DNA from 3 places in the Streptomyces sp. NBC_01622 genome. Region 2 is predicted to be linked to each of the others. Evidence: riboswitches for the same ligand, from Rfam matches in the RefSeq annotation. Region 2 holds a riboswitch; each other region holds the start of a gene.

Region 1 (4,437 bases), 3.1 Mb from region 2:
GCGTCCTGCGGGTGATGCGCTCCTTCTCCAGGTGCTCGATCGAACGCGGCGCACCCGACGGCCACTGGGGGAGCCACCTGTACGGGTCGAGCCCCTGCACGCAGTTCTCGAACGCCGTAGCCCACCGCCAGGTCAGGAACGCGACCCGGTCCGCCCCGAGCAGGCCCTCCATCAGCCGCACCTGGATGTCGTCCGGAAGCATCGCGAAGTACTCCACCGGCGCCCACGGCGTGTGCGAGAAGTGCCCGATCCGCAGGTCGGGACGGAGCTCACGGAGCATCCCGGGCACCAGACACAGGTGGTAGTCCTGCACCAGCACCGCCGCGCCCTCGGCCGCCTCCTCCGCCAGCGCCTCGGCGAACGCCCGGTTGTACGTCTCGTACGACGCCCACTGGCGCCGGAACTCCGCGTCGAAGACCGGCTCCAGCGGGGTCTGGTACAGCATGTGGTGGACGAACCACAGCACGGAGTTGGCGATCCCGTTGTACGCGTCGGCGTGCACGTCGGCCGGAATGGCGAGCATCCGCACTCCGTCCTCGCCGACGCCCCGCCGGACCGCCTCCCGGTCGCCGTCGGACAGCGCCGAGCACACCCACAGCGCCCCCGCGTCCGGCCCGATCGCCGACAGCCCGGACACCAGCCCGCCGCCGCCGCGCCGGGCGCGCAGCGAACCGTCGTCGCCCACCTCGTACGAGACCGGACCGCGATTGGACGCGACGAGCACCTGAGCTGCACCGGACGCGGACGACGTGGACGACGTAGAAGCCATACGGCACAACCTAGCCCGGCCCGGAAACACTCAAACGTAGGGACGGGTCACAACGGACCGGACGGGTCCGTATACGGCCGTCCGCCCCCGCGCCGGCTACGCCACCTTGCGCGACTGGTACTCGGTGATGTCGGCCATCGGCGGCCGTTCCTCCGTGTCCACGGAGTACGTGCGCGGCTCGAAACCCTCCGGTCCCCGCTCGAACTGGGTGAGGGACGGCCGGATGAGATGCCCGCGGGCCAGCCTCAGCTGTGCCGTGCGGTAGATCTGCGCGGCCATGCGGCCCAGCGCCTGCCCGTCCTGGTGCCGGTGCTTGCGCACGCCCACGTCGACCTGGGCGAGGGCGTCCAGGCCCACCAGGTGCAGCGCGTCGACGAGCATGCCCAGCTCGACGCCGTAGCCGACGGGGAACGGGAGCTGTTCCAGCAGCGAGCGGCGGGCAGCGTACTCGCCGCCCAACGGCTGCACGAATCCGGCCAGTTGAGGCCAGTGCATGTTCAGCAGCGGGCGGGCCATCAGCTCGGTGACGCGTCCGCCCTGGCCGGCCGCGCCGCCCAGCGGGCGGTCGTACATCGCCTTGACGAGGTCGACGCCGGGGTCGGTGAGCAGCGGGCCCACGATCCCGGTGACGAAGTCGGAGGAGAACTCCTTCAGGTCCGCGTCGATGAAGCAGACGATGTCGCCGCTGGTGACCAGCAGCGAGCGCCACAGCACCTCGCCCTTGCCGGGCACGGCGGGGATGCGGGGCAGGATGTCGTCCCGGTGCACGACCCGGGCGCCCGCCGCGGCGGCCACCTCGGAGGTGCGGTCGGTGGACCCGGAGTCGACGACGACTATCTCGTCGACGAGCGGGACCTGCTGCATGAGGTCGTGACGGATGATCGCGACGATGTCACCGACCGTCGCTTCCTCGTTCAGTGCGGGCAGCACGACGGAGACCGACTGGCCCGTGCGGTGCTTCGCGGCCAGAATCTTGTGGAGCGGCCGATCGGTCAGGGACCAGGAGCGGGTGCTCAGCCAGTGCTCGACTTCCTTCAGCACGTTGCGCGGCTCCTCTGCGTTCTCTCGGCGAGGGCTGGTCACAGACAGTGAGTCTGTGATCCATCTCGCGGTTCGGACGGCTCACTCAACTGTCCTGGCCTTCGGTTACAGTCTTGAACAACGCTGATGACCATCGCATGTCGGGGGCCGTCGGCGGGACAATCGCATACACAACTGAACACCGCTCATCCAGAGGGGCAGAGGGATACGGCCCGATGAAGCCCCGGCAACCCTCCAGCCGGTCTTGTCACGCAGGTACACGCTGACGTGGTGAGGCTCCCGGCTCGGGAAGGTGCCAAATCCGTCTCACGGCGAGATGCGTCGTGAGGAAGATGAGGAGAAAGGGCCTCGCCTCCATGGCTGCGCAGACTGTTGCAAGCACCACGAACTCCGCGAAGACGGACACGACCGCCGCGGATCCGAACCCCACGAGCACCGTTGATCTCGGCCCCGCCGCCGCGCTGTCCTGCCGCGAGTGCGGCCACCGCGTCCCGCTCGGCCCGGTCTTCGCCTGCGAGGAGTGTTTCGGCCCGCTGGAGATCGCCTACGACTTCTCGGCCTACGACACCGAAGAGCTCCGCAAGCAGATCGAAGCGGGCCCCGCGAACATCTGGCGTTACGCGCCCCTGCTGCCCGTCCCCGCCGACGTGGCGACCAAGCCGAACATCAACCCCGGCTGGACCAAGCTCGTCCAGGCCGACAACCTCGCCCGCGAACTGGGCGTCGACGCGGGCAAGTTGTTCGTCAAGGACGACTCCGGCAACCCGACGCACTCCTTCAAGGACCGCGTCGTCGCCCAGGCCATCGAGGCCGCCCGCGCGTTCGACTTCACCACCCTCTCCTGCTCCTCCACCGGCAACCTCGCCGGCGCGGTCGGTGCCGCCGCCGCCCGGGCCGGCTTCCGCTCCTGCGTGTTCATCCCGCACGACCTGGAAGAGGGCAAGATCGTCATGGCCGCGATCTACGGCGGCGAGCTCGTCGGCATCGAGGGCAACTACGACGACGTGAACCGCTTCTGCTCCGAGCTGATCGGCGACCCGGCCGGCGAGGGCTGGGGCTTCGTCAACGTCAACCTGCGGCCGTACTACGCGGAGGGCTCCAAGACCCTGGCGTACGAGATCTGCGAGCAGCTCGGGTGGAAGCTTCCCGACCAGCTGGTCGTGCCGATCGCCTCGGGCTCCCAGCTCACGAAGATCGACAAGGGTCTGCAGGAGCTGATCAAGCTCGGGCTCGTCGAGGACAAGCCGTACAAGATCTTCGGCGCCCAGGCGGAGGGCTGCTCGCCGGTGTCCGTCGCCTACAAGGCCGGGCACGACGTCGTACGCCCGCAGAAGCCGAACACCATCGCGAAGTCCCTCGCCATCGGGAACCCGGCGGACGGGCCGTACGTGCTGGACATCGCCCGGCGTACGGGCGGAGCGGTGGAGGACGTCAACGACGAGCAGGTCGTCGACGCGATCAAGCTGCTGGCCCGGACCGAGGGGATCTTCGCGGAGACGGCGGGCGGGGTGACCGTGGGCGTGGCGAAGAAGCTGATCGACAACGGATTGCTGGACCCGACGCTGACGACTGTCGTGCTGAACACCGGGGACGGTCTGAAGACGCTGGACGCGGTTGCCGGTACCGGGCTCACCGCGACGATCCGCCCGAGTCTTGAGTCCTTCAGGGAAGCTGGGCTCGCGTCCTAGCGTCGTTGTTCGTCTGCGGGCCGGTGGGGGCTGGTCGCGCAGTGCCCCGCGCCCCTAAAAAGAAGCTGACCGGAGGTTTCATCGTGAGCGTTAGTGTCCGCATCCCCACCATCCTGCGCACCTACACCGGCGGGCAGGCCGAAGTAACCGCCGAAGGTGCGACCCTCGCCGAGGTCATCTCGGACCTGGAGAAGAACCACACCGGGATCTCCGCCCGCGTCCTCGACGACCAGGGGAAGCTGCGCCGGTTCGTCAACGTCTACGTCAACGACGACGACGTCCGCTTCGAGCAGGGGCTGGAGACGGCCACCCCGGACGGGGCCGGCGTCTCGATCATTCCGGCCGTCGCCGGCGGCTGATCGTTACCCTAGGTAACGTCGATTACCAAGAGTTCATCGAATTGCCCCCTCCGTGAGAGAAGCGGAGGGGGCAATTCTCTATGGTTGAGCGGGGTACAGTTGGGGAACGCGCTCCACTCCGCATGCCGAACGCATATGAGTACCGGCTCCGCGTGCGATGAGAAGTAGCCAAAGTGTGCAGGTCTTTTGCGCCTTATATTGCCTTTATCGGGCCCGACTTGCCCTGAAGTCGGACGAATTCTCCGTAAATTCCCGACCGGTCCTGCCCGGAATTCTCGTCGGATTGACCTGTTGCAGACGGCAGTTGGACGGATACATTCGGCCGCGGTCGACGCGTTCCGGCGCACGCCCCCAATCCTGTGGGGGGTGAGGTCTGACCCGGATCCGCGAAGTGCGGATCCGTGCAAGGGCCAGTAATAGGGGAGTTAGGCATGGCTCAGGGCACCGTCAAATGGTTCAACGCGGAGAAGGGGTACGGCTTCATCGCGGTCGACGGTGGTGCGGATGTTTTCGTCCACTACAGCGCGATTCAGATGGACGGCTACCGCACCCTGGAAGAGGGTCAGCGGGTCGATTTCGA
Region 2 (4,437 bases):
GATCTGGGCCATGGGTCCTTACCGTCCGGACATGGTGTCCACGGGTGCCCAGCCCGACTGGTACATGGGCTTCTCCGAGGGCCTGATCCGTACGATGCCGGGCTGGGAGATCAACCTCTGGGGCCACACGCTCGTCCTGGGCGTGTTCATCCCGCTGGTCATCTTCCCGCTGGTCCTGGTCGCGATCGCGGTCTACCCGTTCATCGAGTCCTGGGTCACCGGCGACAAGAGCGAGCACCACATCCTGGACCGCCCGCGCAACGTCCCGACCCGTACGGCCTTCGGTGTCGCGTGGATCTCGTGGTACTTCGTCCTGCTCGTCGGCGGCGGCAACGACATCTGGGCCACGCACTTCCACCTGTCGATCAACTCGATCACCTGGTTCGTGCGTGTCGGCTTCTTCGTGGTGCCGGTGCTCGTGTTCATCGCCACCAAGCGGGTCTGCCTCGGTCTCCAGCGCCGGGACAGGGACAAGGTGCTGCACGGCCGCGAGTCGGGCATCATCAAGCGCCTGCCGCACGGTGAGTTCATCGAGGTGCACGAGCCGCTCAGCCAGGACGCGCTGCACACGCTCACCGCGCACGAGCAGTACGTGCCGGCCGCGATCGGCGCGACGGTCGACGAGAACGGTGTCGAGCGCAAGGTGAAGGGCTCCGAGAAGCTGCGCGCCAAGCTGAGCGAGGCGTACTACGGCGAGGAGTCCCAGATCCCCAAGCCCACCGTCGAGGAGTACAAGGAGATCACGAGCGGCCACGGCCACCACTGATCGCTGAGGCGTCGCCACGCCACAGTCGAAGGGCCCCGTCCGAACACCGGACGGGGCCCTTCGCCATGTCCCGCGCTGGATAGGGTGGGGGCACATCGTTGAACCATTTTTCTACGACACCCAGGAGCGGCCGTATGAGCGCTGTGACCCCCGCTGGAGGCGACACCGCGGCGGCCCGTTCCTGGCCCGACGTACTGAGTGCGCTGCTGGCCGGACAGGACCTGAGCACCGCCGACACGGCGTGGGCGATGGACCGGATGATGAGCGGTGAGGCGGCGGACGCGCAGGTCGCCGGTTTCCTGGTGGCGCTGCGGGCCAAGGGCGAGACGGTCGAGGAGATCACCGGTCTCGTCGAGACGATGTACGCCCACGCGAAGCCGCTGGACATCCCGGGGCCGGCCGTCGACATCGTCGGTACGGGCGGCGACCGGGCCAGGACGGTCAACATCTCGACGATGTCCGCGATCGTGATCGCCGGTACCGGCGCGAAGGTCGTCAAGCACGGCAACCGGGCCGCGTCCTCGGCGAGCGGCTCCTCCGACGTGCTGGAGAAGCTCGGCATCAATCTGGACCTGCCGACCGAGCAGGTGGCGCGGGTGGCGGCGGAGGCCGGGATCACCTTCTGTTTCGCGGCCAAGTTCCACCCCTCGATGCGGTTCGTCGGCGCGGTCCGGGGGGCGCTGGGGATTCCGACCGCGTTCAACCTGCTCGGCCCGCTCACCAACCCGGCGAAGGTCACCTCGTCGGCGGTCGGCTGCTTCGACACCCGCATGGCCGGGCTCATCGCGGGCGTGCTCGCCGAACGCGGCTCCTCGGCGCTGGTGTTCCGCGGTGACGACGGCCTCGACGAGCTGACCACCACCGCGACCTCCCGGGTGTGGATCGTCCGCGACGGCAAGGTCACCGAGGAGTCCTTCGACCCCCGGGACGTCGGCCTCGAACTCGTCCCGGTGGAGGCCCTGCGCGGCGCCGACCCCGACTACAACGCGGGTGTCGCCCGCCGTCTCCTGGACGGCGAGACGGGCCCGGTGCGGGACGCCGTACTCCTGAACTCGGCGGCTGCCCTGGTGGCGCTGGAGCGCGGGGACGGGCCGCTGGCGGACCGGATCCGGGGCGGGATGGAGAAGGCCGCGGAGTCGATCGACTCGGGCGCCGCCAAGCGGACGCTGGAGCGCTGGGCGGCTGCCACCAACGCGTAGCGGTATAGCGGTCGTCGTCCCGCGATCCGGACACGGGTTGCGGGACGACGATCACCTCACGTAGGTTTTCTGACCAGGTCATGAGTGACAGTCATGAGGCCCCGGCCGACTGTCCGGCAACCCTCCGTCCGTGGCGGGGTGCCCCGGGTGAAGACCAGGCCGTAGGCAGCGAGGTCTGCGGCAAGCGCGGGCCCCTCGAAAGACACCAGGGGTCCTGGTCATCGAGGGAGCCCTCTGTGAGCAAGCGAATGCGATAGGGCGTCGAGCCCCGCCTCCGCATACCCCCTTTCACCCTCCTCCGTGTTTGAGCCCTGCGCGTTCGCACGGTGGTTCCGTCTTGCCTCTCACAGGAGTTCGCCATGTCTGTCTCCACCGCTGCCGCCGCTCAGACCATTTGTGCCCAGCTGCCCGTTCTCGGCCGGGATGTCACCGTCCCGCTCGTCACGGGTGGCGAAGTCACCTACGCGGCGCTCGACTACGCGGCCAGCGCCCCCGCCCTGCAGCGCGTCTGGGACGACGTGGCGGCCTACGCCCCGTACTACGGCAGCGTCCACCGCGGCGCCGGCTACCTCTCCCAGCTGTCGACGGACCTCTTCGAGAACGCGCGGAAGACCGTCTCCGAGTTCCTCGACTGCCGCGCCGACGACCAGCTGATCTTCACCCGCTCGACCACGGACTCCCTCAACCTCCTCGCCGCCGCCCTCCCCGCCGACTGCCAGGTCTTCGTCTTCGAGACCGAGCACCACGCGTCGCTGCTGCCCTGGAAGGACGCCCGGGTCACCTACCTCAACGCCCCGCGCACCCCGCGCCAGGCCGTGGAGACCCTGGAGCAGGCGCTCGCCGCCCGAGACCCGTACGGCCCGGCCCTGGTCTGTGTCACCGGCGCCTCGAACGTCACCGGCGAGCTGTGGCCGGTCCGCGAACTGGCCGCCGCCGCGCACGCCCACGGCGCCCGGACCGTCCTGGACGCCGCCCAACTCGCCCCGCACCACCCGGTGTCCGTCCAGGACCTCGACGTCGACTGGATCGCCTTCTCCGGCCACAAGCTCTACGCCCCCTTCGGCTCCGGAGTCCTCGCCGGCCGCGCCGACTGGCTCCAGGCCGCCGACCCCTACCTCGCGGGCGGCGGCGCCAGCCGCAAGGTCACCCGGCGCGAGGACGGGGGAGTGGACGTCGAGTGGCACGACAGCGCCGCCCGGCACGAGGCCGGCTCCCCGAACGTCATCGGCGCCTACTCCATCGCGTCGGCCTGCAAGGCGCTCACCGAGGCCGGCTTCGACACGCTGGTCGCGCGCGAGCAGTACCTGATCGAGAAGGTGCGGGCGGGCCTGGCCGAGGTCCCGGCAGTCCGCGTCCTGTCGCTGTTCGGCGACGACGCCCCGCGCGTCGGTGTCCTCTCCTTCGTCGTCGACGGCTGGAACAGCTCGCACTTCGCCGCCGCCCTCTCCGCCGAGTACGGCATCGGCGTCCGCGACGGCCTCTTCTGCGCCCACCCGCTGGTACGCACCCTGCTCGGCAGCGACCCGCAGACCCAGGGCGAGTGCGGTGCCCCCGAGGCCGCCCCGGGCGAGAAGTCCCTCAACGCGATCCGCGTGAGCTTCGGCGCGGGCACCCCGGACGAGCACGTCGAGCGCTTCGTGTCGGCCGTACGGGAGCTCGTGACCGACGGCGCGAAGTGGAACTACCGTACGCAGGACGGCCGTTGCGTGCCGGCCGTGTGACGATCCAGGGACGGGCGGCCCCGCCGCTGGGCGGACGTGACGCACTGGCGCTCCACCATGGACGTGACCGTCGGACAGGACGAGCGACACGGCGTCGGCTGGTACGGCTGCGGCCACCGGCACCGGCTGCGCTTCGCCGACGGGGTGGAACAGGCCTTCATTGTCGACGAGTGGCAGATCCAGGTCGGCTCGGCGGACCAGGACCGCCCCGAGAACCAGCGGATACGGTCAGTCGTCGAGCACCTCCGGCAGCGGATGGCGGACGCGCAGGTGCCCGCCCTGCTGGACCGTCTCGAAGCGGGGAGGCAGGTCACCTTCGGCCCCCTCACCGCCGACGCGGACGGCTTGTTCGTCCCGGGCGGGCTGTCGGCCTACCGGTGGGCCGACCTGCGGGAGCCGCGGCTCGATGCCGATCTGCCCGACTGGTCCGTGCCGTCGTCGTGGTGGCCGAAGCGGCGGGACGCCCGGCTCTCCCTGCGAGGCGGTCATGGTCGCCGCACCGACCTACCGGCCTGGGAGGTCGTGAACTGGGGCGCGTTGGTCACCCTGTGGAAGCGGCTCAACGCCCGCTAGGAGTCCAGCCCGATCGCGAACGCCGCCTCCAGGTCGTGCTGGGAGTACGTCCGGAACGCCACGTGCGTGTCCGTCCCCTCCACTCCGGGGATCTTGCTGATCCGCCCGGGGATGACCTCCGCCAGGTCCTCGTGCTGCCGGACCCGCACCATCGCGATCAAGTCGTACGTACCGGTGA
Region 3 (4,437 bases), 7.9 Mb from region 2:
GGTCCGGTGGGGATCGCCTCCCGTTCCGCGCGATGTCGATCTGTTCGCGCCAGTCGGCGCTGCCCGCCGTGTACTCGGTGCCGGTGCGTGTGTAGCCGCGGAACTGGGGCGAGTTGACGTTCTCGATCTCCAGCCGCTGTTCGTCCGGCAGTGCGAAGAAGGAGCGGGCCGCGTGCAGGATCTCGTCCCGCACGGATACGGGAACGCCGTGTCCGGTGACGTAGAAGAACCCCACTTCGTGGGCGGCGGACCGGAGTTCGCCCAGGAAGGCGGCACGGTCGGTACCGGGATCCCGGAAGCGGGAGATGTCGATGACGGGGAGGGCGGTGGGCTGTGCCATGGGTTCCTTCGCGGCGGCAGCAGACCCGGACACGGCGGTGCGCGCGTCAACTGTCGTACAGGGACGTTCGATTGACGACAGACCCGGGGGATGCGCCGAGAGCGGGCGGAGGGAGGAAGGGGCGAGGTCGAGGTCGTCGCGCGAAGGTCAACGACAGAACTGGTCGGCGCGGCGGCTCACCCAGAAAGGGTCGAGCAGCACCGTGTGTGCCTGGCCAGTGGTGTCCATGGCCGGATCAAAGCACACCCGGGAAGGTGCGTCCACCACGCGTCCCGAGCGGTGAGACGACCACGGACATCGCCCGCCGCGGTGGCCGGACCCTCCCGGAGCCGCCGATCGGGCCCCGCGGTCACGTGCCTCGGACGGTGAGTCGGGCGATGGTGTCCGCGATCAACGCCACTCGGTCGGCCACGTCACCGGCCGGCACCTCCACGAGGTCGTAGCCGAACCGCCGATAGCTCTCTTCGTGGATCCGCTCGAACACCAGCGACTCCTGGAAGCTGATCCGGCGGGCGTCGGTGGGTTCGCAGAATCCGATGTTGCGGACGAAGAAGACCTGCGGTTCGTAGATCCGGTCGCGGGTGATCCGTTCGATCTCGCCGAGGAGCGGCGTCGGAGCGGGGCGGCCCAAGTACCTGGTGAGGGCGTGCGTGCAGACCGGGGATCGATCGTAGATCTGGTGGGTCACGTTTCGCGTCGCGGACTTCATTTGTCGTCGGCGCTGCAAGTCGACCACCTTCTCGACGAAGGCCGGCCGGGTCCAGGGCTCGGCGTCCCCCTCGGCCTGCTCGCCCGCGATGACCGCGGTGGCCGCCTCCTCGACGACGTCGAACCCGTCCGCCCTCAGCCGACGGAGGATCGTGGTCTTTCCGGCGCCGGGCGCACCGGTGAGGATGTATCGCTGCATGGCGGGTCCTTGGTTCGTCGTGACGTGGGGGCCGACCGCGAACGGCTCGGCTGGAACTGGCAGACGGCAGGCGGCAGTTCGGTGTGAGGTGTGACAGGAACCCCGGTTCGAGCCGGGGTGGTGAAGGCCGCCGTGCGGGGCGATGAACGCCTCGCGGCCGAGTGAGGGAGGGCGGAGATCACGCCGGGAGAACAGCCACGGAATCCGGTCGGCCGGGCGCAGTGCGATCCGCAGCCGGACGGTTCCGGGCCGGTGCGGCAGCCTAGCCGACACACCGGGCACCTGCTCTGTGAGGGAAGGTGCCGGTGAGGCTGCGGTGACGACCTCGCCGACTCCGCACCTCTGCCCCGGCATTGACGCACGGCGACACGGCTCCATACGATCAACAGCGGCATTGAGTGTCAGCGTCAAATCCCGGTCGGCTGACCGGCAACCCCCCGACGCAGTGGGGCGCTCAGGGCGAACGCCCGGCGGGGACGCTGATGGCTCTGCGAACGCGCGACCCCGTGACCGGGGTCCCGGATATGGAGGACGGCGTGCTCAACAGCTACGGCCCGAGTGCCTCCTGTCACGACGCCGTCGTTTTCTCCCGGCTCTCGCGCCGGCGCCACATCGACCTGCAGCGCTTCACCAGCTGTCTGTGTCACAGCTGACCGAGTCCGGCCTTCAGGGCTGACATCTGTCCGGCCTTCGAAGCTGACAGCTGTGGTCGCCCGTCTCGCACGGGCCTCTTCCCCCCTTCTCCCACGGGTCGACATGTGCGCGGGTGTGCCCCGCGCAGGTCGACGCGTTTTCCACGCTTCATGAGTCCCGCCCCCGCCGGGGTCGGCACCGTCCGCGTCCAGCCACGGTCCGCGCAGGTCCGTGTGCACGCGGTGACACGAGTAGGAGCACCTCTCCGTGACAGCACATCCGGTCTCCCGAACCACTCGACGAGCGGCTACGGCCGCCCTTCTGACCACCAGTTTCCTACTGACCGCCTGCGGATCGGGTGGCGGAGGCTCCGACGCCGGCGGCGGACAGGCCAGGTCCGGTGGCACCCTGACCTTCGCGGTGGGCTCCGACGCCGGCTGCGTGGACCCGCAGCAGGTGGCCAGCAACGACACCATCTACTCGGTGCGCCAGATCGTGGACTCCCTCACGGACCAGGACCCCGAGACCGGCAGGATCGTGCCGTGGCTGGCGAAGAGCTGGGACATCAGCTCCGACGCGACGACGTTCACCTTCCATCTCAGATCGGGTGTCACCTTCAGCGACGGGTCCAAGCTGACCGCTCAGGTGGTCAAGGACAACTTCGACGCGGTGCCGAAGCTCGGCGCGCTGGGGACCCTCGCCGAGGGCTATCTGAGTGGCGTGAAGAGCACGACCGTGGTCGATCCGCTCACCGTCAAGGTGACCTTCCAGCAGCCCAACGCCCAGTTCCTGCAAGCCACTTCGACGCACTCGCTGGGCATCGAGTCGTCGGCGAGTGCGAAGAAGTCGCCGCAGGAGAAGTGCAGCCAGGGGGTGGTCGGCTCTGGGCCCTTCGTGCTGAAGCAGTACGTACAGAACCAGTCGATCACGCTCGTCAAGCGCACCGGCTATGCCTGGGGTTCCCCACGGTGGACCAAGAGCGGCGAGGCCTATCTCGACAAGGTGGTCTTCAAGGTCGTACCCGAGGCGGGAGTTCGGGCCGGCAGCCTCCAGTCGGGTCAGGTGGACGCGATCAGCAGCGTCGGCAAGGCCAACGAGGCGGCTCTCAAGGGCGGTCAGGTCACCCTTCAGCGGCGGGCCAATCCGGGCGTGGTGTTCGGCCTGGCCTTCAACAACTCGCGGCCGGTTCTGAAGGACGCGCGGGTGCGCCAGGCCATCGGGTTCGCCATCGACCGCAAGCAGATCACCGACACGGTGTTCCCGACCGGGACCCGGCCCGCGACCAGCGTCCTGGCACACACCACACCCGACTACGCCGACCTGTCCTCGGACCTGACAACCGATGCGACCAAGGCGAAGTCCCTGCTGGACGCGGCCGGTTGGAAGGTCGGCAGCGACGGCATCCGGACGAAGGACGGCAAGAAGCTGAGCCTCGCGGTCGACTGGATTCCCAACTCGGCCACGAACCAGCCCGCGTTGGAGCTGATCCAGCAGCAACTCAAGGCTGTCGGCGTCGGCCTGACGCTCAAGCAGCTCCAGGTCACCCAGCTCGCCCCGACACTTCAGTCCGGCGACTACGACGCGGCATGGAGCAACGTGACCCGCGCGGACCCGGACATCCTGCGCAGTTCCTTCTCCACCAAGCTGGCCAACTTCTACCGCCTTCCCGCGACCCCGCTGGACACCGCGCTGACCGGGCAGGCGGCGACCACGGACACCACCAGGCGCGGCCAACTGGTGGAGCAGGCCCAGCAGTTGATCGTGCGGAACGCCTACGACGTGCCGGTGGTGGAACTCCAGACCCAGATCGGCGTGGCGAAGAAGGTGCACAACCTCAACTTCGACGCCTCCAGCCGGATCCAGCTGCACGACACCTGGATCGGCTGACGCATGCGCCGCTACGCGATCAAACGGCTCGCCCAGGCGGTCGGGGTGCTGTGGGCCGCCTACACGGTGTCCTTCCTGGTCCTCGACTTCCTGCCGGGCGATCCGGTCACGGCGATGGCCAGTGCCGGAATGGACTCCGGGACGGTCGACCCGGCCCAACTGGCCGCGCTGCGCCACGAGTACGGCTTCGACAAGCCGATTCTGGTGCAGTACGCCGACTATCTCGGCCGGGCGGTGCGCGGGGACTTCGGCGACTCGGTCTCCACCGGTCGGCCGGTGTCCTCGACGCTGGCCGACGCGCTGCCGCAGACCCTCCAGCTGACCGGTGCCGCACTGCTCCTCGCCGTGCTCCTCGGCGGTGGACTGGCGGTCGTGGCGACCTACACCTCCCGCCGATGGCTGCGTCAACTGCTGCTGTCCCTGCCGCCGTTGGGGGTGTCGGTCCCGACGTTCTGGGTGGGGCTGCTGCTTGTCGAGTCGTTCTCCTTCCGCCTGCACTGGTTCCCCGCCTTCGGCAACGACGGGCTGCGGGGGCTGATCCTGCCGGCGCTGACGCTGGCGATCCCGACCGGCGCGCAGGTGGCGCAGGTGCTGGCCAAGAGCCTGCTCACCGCGCTGGACCAGGCCTATGTGGAGACCGCGCGTGCCAAGGGTGCCGGGCGGTGGCGGG

Evidence for each region. Region 2 has a riboswitch for S-adenosylmethionine ahead of OH768_RS38080 (aminotransferase class V-fold PLP-dependent enzyme). Riboswitches for the same ligand answer to the same signal wherever they lie in the genome.
Region 1: it holds a riboswitch for S-adenosylmethionine, as region 2 does, so the genes downstream of both, thrC (threonine synthase) here and OH768_RS38080 (aminotransferase class V-fold PLP-dependent enzyme) in region 2, are expected to answer to the same signal.
Region 3: it holds a riboswitch for S-adenosylmethionine, as region 2 does, so the genes downstream of both, OH768_RS01295 (putative leader peptide) here and OH768_RS38080 (aminotransferase class V-fold PLP-dependent enzyme) in region 2, are expected to answer to the same signal.

Annotation. Positions count from the first base shown of each region.
Region 1 is NZ_CP109293.1:5,147,340-5,151,776, reverse strand. It holds gene OH768_RS23215 (trehalose-6-phosphate synthase) at 1-769, opposite strand, end outside; gene OH768_RS23210 (glucosyl-3-phosphoglycerate synthase) at 866-1,810, opposite strand; SAM riboswitch class I at 1,993-2,149, shown strand; gene thrC (threonine synthase) at 2,167-3,498, shown strand; gene OH768_RS23200 (MoaD/ThiS family protein) at 3,582-3,857, shown strand; gene OH768_RS23195 (cold-shock protein) at 4,289-4,437, shown strand, end outside.
Region 2 is NZ_CP109293.1:8,226,782-8,231,218, forward strand. It holds gene OH768_RS38070 (cytochrome bc complex cytochrome b subunit) at 1-766, shown strand, start outside; gene trpD (anthranilate phosphoribosyltransferase) at 901-1,965, shown strand; SAM riboswitch class IV at 2,042-2,158, shown strand; gene OH768_RS38080 (aminotransferase class V-fold PLP-dependent enzyme) at 2,325-3,686, shown strand; gene OH768_RS38085 (hypothetical protein) at 3,723-4,259, shown strand; gene OH768_RS38090 (Lrp/AsnC family transcriptional regulator) at 4,256-4,437, opposite strand, start outside.
Region 3 is NZ_CP109293.1:281,892-286,328, forward strand. It holds partial or broken gene OH768_RS01285 (isopenicillin N synthase family dioxygenase) at 1-340, opposite strand, end outside; gene OH768_RS01290 (AAA family ATPase) at 690-1,247, opposite strand; SAM riboswitch class IV at 1,638-1,750, shown strand; gene OH768_RS01295 (putative leader peptide) at 1,772-1,900, shown strand; gene OH768_RS01300 (ABC transporter substrate-binding protein) at 2,148-3,767, shown strand; gene OH768_RS01305 (ABC transporter permease) at 3,771-4,437, shown strand, end outside.